Regions from separate parts of the Ralstonia insidiosa genome, predicted to be linked through region 2. Evidence: predicted binding sites of a transcription regulator. Region 2 holds the regulator's gene; the other holds the start of a gene.
The links. The regulator FNR, encoded in region 2, switches genes on or off when oxygen is low (the NO sensors DNR and NnrR bind a similar motif). The targets are predictions, from matches to a motif close to TTGATNNNNATCAA.
Positions count from the first base shown of each region.

Region 1 (3,413 bases), on a different contig from region 2:
CAGCATCTGGAAGGCGCCAGCCATCTGGCTTGCACGCAGATAGCCGGTCTGCGCCATCTGCGCTTCAAGCAGACTGACCTGCGCTTCGTCAATGAACAAGCCCAGTTCGCCCGGTTCACAAAAGTCTGTCTGTGCGGCAAAGAGCGTCATGGACGCCAGCCGCGCATCGCCATCGCGTGCCATGGCTGCTGCGGCGATGGCCAGCAGCGTGCCGCCCAGGCAGTAGCCGGTGGCATGCACGCGCTGATTCGGCACGATGGCATTGACCGCATCGAGCGCGGCAAAGACGCCGAGCTTGAGGTAATCATCCATGTCGAGATCGCGGTCCGCCTCGTCAGGGTTCTTCCAGGAGATGCAGAACACGGTGTGGCCCTGCTCCACCAGATAGCGGATCAGCGAGTTCTGCGGGGACAGATCCAGGATGTAGTACTTCATGATCCACGCCGGCACGATCAGGATGGGCTCGGCCTGGACCTTGGGCATGACAGACGTGATGGGGGTGTACTGGATCAGTTCCATCAGGCGATTACGCAGCACGACCTTGCCGGGCGTCACCGCCACGTCGCGCCCCACCACGAAACACTCGGTGCCAGCGGCCGGCGCACCGCTCATGGCGCGCTCCAGATCGTCAAGCGCATTGAGCGCGCCCCGCACGAGATTCGTACCGTGCTGCGCAACGGTCTGACGCAGGACGACAGGGTTCGTCGCCAGCTGGTTGCCCGGCGACATCATGTCGAGCCACTGCCGCGCGGCAAAGGCCACCACGTCTTCATGGTGCCTGGCGACACCCCACACGCCGCGCGTGGCTGCCTCCCACCATTGTTCGGTCAGCAGAAAGGATTGGTGCAGGACGTTGAACGGCCACAAGCGCCACTCGTCGGCCGCAAAGCGACGGTCGTGTGCCGGCGGCAGAACGCAAAGCCCCGCCTGCTGGGGGCCAGCTGCCATGCAGTTCTGGATGTAGCGCCCGAGCTGTTCGGCCTGGGTCAGCGCCAGGCGGCACAGGTCGAGCCGCTTGCCGGGCGATACCGCCAGATGCAGGGCCCAATCGAGCAACGCCAGTTGCATCGATACCAATGACAACGAATTCGACGTACGAGCAAGGGCGGCGTGAAACGGCGGATCAATCAGCTCGGCGGCTGGGGAAGACGGCACGGGGGCGGTGCGCATGGTCGGGGGCGTCAAACGGTTACAAATATGCAACCCATTAGATGCCAGCTGCCGCGGCAGGAACTTGATGCATCTCAAACCGAGACAAGAGTGCCGACTCTAGATGCCCGTCACAGACATGACATGCAGCCTGGCGGATTGCGTGAGCGATTTGCCTGCTCGGCAGGTAAGGATGCATGGTGCCCGTCGGCCACGCGCTTCAGGCTGCAAGGCTTGACGCAGCAGGAGACCACCGCCCATCGTTCAGTGCCCTTGCTGACAAGCCGGTAGTACAGGCGAGTACACGCCAGCATGCTCAATTGGGGTTAGAGATACCGCCGAGTGCATCCGCGCATAGGCTGAGGAATACTCCAGCTCGCCCGACGCCTGGGCGTGAATGGCAAAGAGCGGCTGCCCCGCCTGAACCTGATCATGCAACCTCGCGTGCATTTCCACACCGGCCACTTGGCGTACCGGTGCACCGGCAAGCTTGGCGATACGGGCGAGATGCCGGTTGTCGATCTCGGTCACGATGCCATCCTGCTCAGCAACAACATCGTGACGGAAGATCGCTTCGCCCGGTACGCGCAGCCCGCCTTGCGCTTCGCAGATCTCCTCGAACTTGCGCCACGCAGCGCCACTGTCAAGCAAGCCCGTCGCCAGTTGAAGCCCCGCACCCTGCTCTGCCGCCTCACAGAACTCCAGCAGCACCGCGGCCAGCAGCAATGACCGTTCCCGCAAGTCAAACGGTGCCGTTGGCGAGCGCTGCAGCACGGCCAGAACGTCTCGCGCTTCAAGCGCCGGGCCAATGCCACGCCCTACGGGTTGAGCGCCATCGGTACGCACGATCATGACATGCACGCCAAACGCTCGCGCTACGCGTTCGAGCAGCATGCGCAAACGCTCCAGATCCTGCAGGCGGCGCACCTTGGCCGTTGGCCCCACCGGCACGTCGATCAGCACGTGGGTCGACCCAGCCGCGATCTTCTTCGACAGGATGGAGGCCACCAGTTGGGCATCGCTGTCGACATCCAGCGCCCGCTCCACGCGGATCAGCACATCGTCTGCGGGGCTCAGGCTCAGCGCACCGCCCCACGCCAGTGAAGCCCCCACCCGATCAACGACGCGCCGCAACTCCGTGGCGCTCAACGCTACGCGGGTGAGGGTTTCCATCGTATCGGCGGTGCCGGCAGGCGAGGTGATCGCGCGTGAAGACGTCTTGGGCAGCAGCAAACCCGCCGCCGCCGCAATGGCCACTACGATTGGGCTCGTGCGGTTGCCGGGCAGGCCGCCCACGCAATGCTTGTCCGCCACGATGGCGCGGTCCCATTTGAGACGCTCACCCGTGTCGACCATGGCCTGCGTCAGGTCGATGGTCTCTTTGACGCTCATGCGCTCGCCGCCGCAAGCGCTCAGGAATGCTGCGATGTGGACATCGGCATAGCGCTCCTTGGCGATATCGCTCACGACGCTTGCCAGTTGGTGCGTATCCAGATGCGCCCCGTAAATCTTGGCGCGCACCGCCCGCAACGACTCCAGCGCGGGGGCGTGGCTGACCGTCACCACATCACCAGGCCTTGCCATCAGCGACTCGCCGGCACTGACGGACAGGCTGACCTCGCACATCTCCAGCAGCCCTGAACCGACCATATTGAGCGTGGCAATCAAGGACCGCTGACCAATCCGTACCTCTACCCGCGCCTGCGCGGTGAACCCTTCCGACCGGCAGATCGCACAGTCCGGATGCATATAGATGACATGCTCCTGCCAGGTGTCGATGCCCAGGGGCTTGAAGGTCAGCCGGTCCGGCAGCGCCGCTACCTCAGGCGGAACAAGCATGGCGATGGCTCGTAATCGGCTTAGCGGCGCTTAGAGGCGAAAGCGGAAGTGGCCGCTGTGCAGGGTGATCTGTTTGGACCCGGTCATCTCAAACATGGCCCGTGCAACGGCCTCGATATCGTTGCGGTGGCCGGAGAAAGCCTGCACGAGATCTTCTGAACGGCACGACCGCGCGCCAAAGTGGTCTTCGAGTGCTTCTGCGGTAATGGCATAGGTGGCGTTATTGCCATCCACCGAGGCGCCGCACAGCAACGTTGGGCCCGCCGCGCAGTAGATTGGCTCGCAAGCCTGGAATTCGATCTGTTTCATGGTGCATCTCACACAGGGTTGGGGTCTTGCCTTCGTCAGGGTAGGACCCTGCCACTACCGTACAAGGCACCGCGTAGCGGTGGGCAGAGGTAGATCAAACATGTTTGAAATCGCCA
Region 1 is NZ_VZPV01000003.1:274,723-278,135, reverse strand. It holds gene F7R11_RS23470 (PHA/PHB synthase family protein) at 1-1,170, opposite strand, end outside; gene F7R11_RS23465 (thymidine phosphorylase family protein) at 1,414-2,988, opposite strand; gene F7R11_RS23460 (DUF1488 family protein) at 3,019-3,297, opposite strand; gene F7R11_RS23455 (ribose-phosphate pyrophosphokinase) at 3,352-3,413, opposite strand, start outside.
Region 1: the regulator FNR is predicted to act here: its motif matches at 1,235-1,248, upstream of F7R11_RS23470 (PHA/PHB synthase family protein).

Region 2 (3,413 bases):
ATCAGGTGATGGACAAGATGCGCTACTCGCGCGGCCTGATCCGCTACACGTCCGAGCGTGCGATGCACGACCGGCTCACCCCGAAAGAGGCGCGGCGCCATCTGCTGCGTCCGCGCGTGCTGATCTATGCCAGCATCATGCTGGTGCTCATCACGGGTTTCATCGTTGCGCTGACGATGCGCCAGCCGCTCAAGGTGGATGTGATTCGCGATCGCGGTGCACTGGCGCGCGAGGTGGACGGCGGCAAGATCGAGAACGTCTATCGCCTGCAACTGATGAATGCTTCCGAGCAACCCATGCGCGTGACCATCACGGCGGAAGGACTGCCGCAACTGGACGTGCAGGGTGGTCGCGGTGAATCGACCACGCTTGAACTGGCACCCGCAGCCAACCGATTGTTGCCGATCCGCGTGCGTCGTCCGGCAGACGACGTGGGAGCCGGCTCGCACAAGATCCGCTTCGTGATCCAGGCAGACAGCGGTAGCGACAGCCTTGTGCTGCGCGAGCCATCGAGTTTCATCGTGCCGCGCTGATGCGGTTTTTAGAACAGGAGACACAGATGCAGGCAATGCAATCTTCCGCTCCGGCCAGGCCATGGTGGCGCGAGCCCTGGCCGTGGCTGCTGATGGCCGGCCCCTTCGTCGCCATGATCGGGTGCGGCGTCACCATCTGGTTGGCCGTGTCGCATCCGGATCCCGTCATTCATGACAACGTCGTGCGGCGCGGCCTGGTCGTCGAGAAGCCCGTCTCCGTGCCGGCCCATGCCGCCCACGGGGAGGTCCAATGAAACGCCGCCTGCTGATGTGGATTCTCTGGCCCGCGTTTCTATGCGCGGCGCTGGCCGAGCTGGTCGTGTTTGCGGTGGTGGACCCGGCGGATCTGCGCTTCTTCGGCGAGCAGATTGCCGTGTCGGCCGAGGCGGTCTACACGGTGTCGTTCTTCGTGTTCTGGTTGCTGTGCGGATTGTCGAGCGCGCTCACGCTGTATGTGTCGCCGGGCATCGGTAAGCTGGAGGCGCATGAGCATCCGCTCGTGTGAGCGGATGTCTTGGAGGGTGAGCGGTTTAGTTGGCTTGGCCGCTCATCACCTGGCGCAGGCCTGCCATGTCGATCAGCTTGACGTGGCGCTGGCGGATCTGGATCAGGCCGGCCTCAGCAAAACGAGAGAACAGGCGGCTCACGGTTTCGAGCTTCAGGCCCAGATAGCTGCCCAGTTCTTCGCGGCTCATGCGCAGCACGAACTCGGTCGACGAATACCCACGCTGGGCTGAGCGCTTGGACAGGTTGAGCAGGAAAGCAGCAAGGCGTTCTTCTGCGCGCATCGAGCCGAGCGTCAGCAGCATCTGGTGATCCTGCGAGATCTCCTTGCTCATGATGCGCAAGAACTGGTGCTGCAGAGAGGGCAGCCGGCGCGAGAGCTGTTGCAGTTGGTCGTAACGCACCACGCAGACTTCGGTATCTTCCAGCGCGGTGGCATCCGACACGTGGCACATGTCGCCAATGCCATCGAGCCCGACGATCTCGCCGGGCAAGTGAAACCCAGTGATCTGGTGGCGGCCGTCTTCCAGCGTCAGGTGCGTCTTGAGCGTGCCGAAGCGGATGCCGTACACGGCTTCGAGCGGTTCACCGAGGGCGTAGAGCGTCTGGCCTTTCTTGATGCGGATGCGCTCGGCAACCAACTCATCCATCTTGCGCACGTCTTCCGAATTCATGCCTACCGGCAGACAGATCTGGCCGAGTACGCAGGTGGAGCAACGGGAGGCTTGGTCGGTGAGTGCGATTCGTGTGAGCACAGGGGGCGAGTGAATTTCGAGTAAGTGAAATGAGAAATTCTTGTGATGCAACCGCGGCCTATTATAGCGGCGGCCATACTGATATCGGATTGTTCCGATAACGTGAATTGCGCGAAATGCACGGAATTCCCGTCAGCAAAACACTAACTTTGGCCCATATCAAAAGAGCGTCAAAAAGATGAATGTTGCTGCGCTCGTGAGCGTTTTTCTGATCGCATTGCTCGGTGGTGTGCATTGCCTGGCAATGTGCAGCGGCATCGCGTTGGCCGCTGAACGCGGGCAGGTGCCGGTGCGCATCGTTTCGCGTCGCAGGCTGGCGTTCGAGCAAACGGTCATGCATGCCGGGCGCATCAGCATGTACGCGGTGTTGGGGGCCATCATGGGTGCGCTCGGTGCCACGGTTTGGCGCCAGCAGTGGCTGCCAATTCAACGCGGATTGTTTGCATTTGCCAGTGCGTTGCTGCTGGCTTACGGTTTGTTGCTGATCGTGCGAACTACGGGCGATACATGGCGCAGTCCTTGGCTGGAACGCGTGCTTGGTTATTTTGCCGGCGCCCTGTCGAAAATGGGGGCGCGGTTGGGTGGAAACCTGCATCGCAGCCCACCATTGGTGCGGCGCTATGTCACGGGCTTGGCATGGGGGCTTGTGCCGTGCGGAATGGTTTATGGGGCATTGGCTGTTGCGTTGTTGGCGGGCAACGCATCGTCGGGGGCGGTTGTGATGCTGGCGTTTGGCGCGGGCACGCTGCCGAATCTGCTGATGATGTCTGGTCTGGCCGGCTGGTTGCGAGGGTTGTCTCGCCGGAAATGGGCGCGCGGCGCGGCGGGCGCTGCTATCACTGGCTTTGGCGTTTGGGGGCTGGTGTGCGCCGCGTGGCTGCCGGAGATGCTCAATGCACATGGCTTCTGCCTGGTGCTGTAGCCGTTGGAAGCGCCTGCGGACCAGCATCCGGCCAAGGGTGGGGCACTAAGACATCTTCCCGGTTGCGGCACCGCAGGAAATTGCCCTACAATCAACCACAATTCGATTCGCCCACCGCGCAAATCAACAATCCCAAGCGCGGCGTCAAGCGACGCCATCCAGCGCGAAAGCCACAAAAAAGGCCGCCCTGGACAGTCGATTCGGTCGGGATGCCAGATTCGTTGGCAGCCGACCGGTGCAGTATCCGTCCCCATGGCGGCGGAAAAATTTGCCCTTGTGGTGCCTGACCGGCACCGGATCAACTCGCTCCTCCGGCCCTTTTTGCGGGCACAGCCACTGCGTTTCGGTGCAAGGCCCAATTGGTCCAATTGGCTCTCGCGCGCCGGGCCCGGGCGGGCAACAGCATTCAGACATGCCGCGTGCGTCGCGGCGGGACGACAAACCTCAAGCGTGACGGCGACCTGCCGGACGCGAGCAATGACGAGCCGCTCAACCGAATGAATACCCAAGAGGCGAAAATCGTCCTCGAGACCGCGCTGATCTGCGCGCAGGACCCCTTGCGAGTCAATGACTTGCGCAAGCTGTTCGACGAAGATGTTTCCGCGGACACCATCCGCGTGCTGCTTGAAGAGCTGCGTCAGGATTGGCTTAACCGAGGTGTCGAGTTGGTGGCGTTGGCCTCGGGCTGGCGTCTGCAGA
Region 2 is NZ_VZPV01000001.1:2,507,628-2,511,040, reverse strand. It holds gene ccoG (cytochrome c oxidase accessory protein CcoG) at 1-533, shown strand, start outside; gene F7R11_RS11930 (FixH family protein) at 560-787, shown strand; gene F7R11_RS11925 (hypothetical protein) at 784-1,038, shown strand; gene fnr (fumarate/nitrate reduction transcriptional regulator Fnr) at 1,064-1,792, opposite strand; gene F7R11_RS11915 (sulfite exporter TauE/SafE family protein) at 1,971-2,714, shown strand; gene scpB (SMC-Scp complex subunit ScpB) at 3,212-3,413, shown strand, end outside.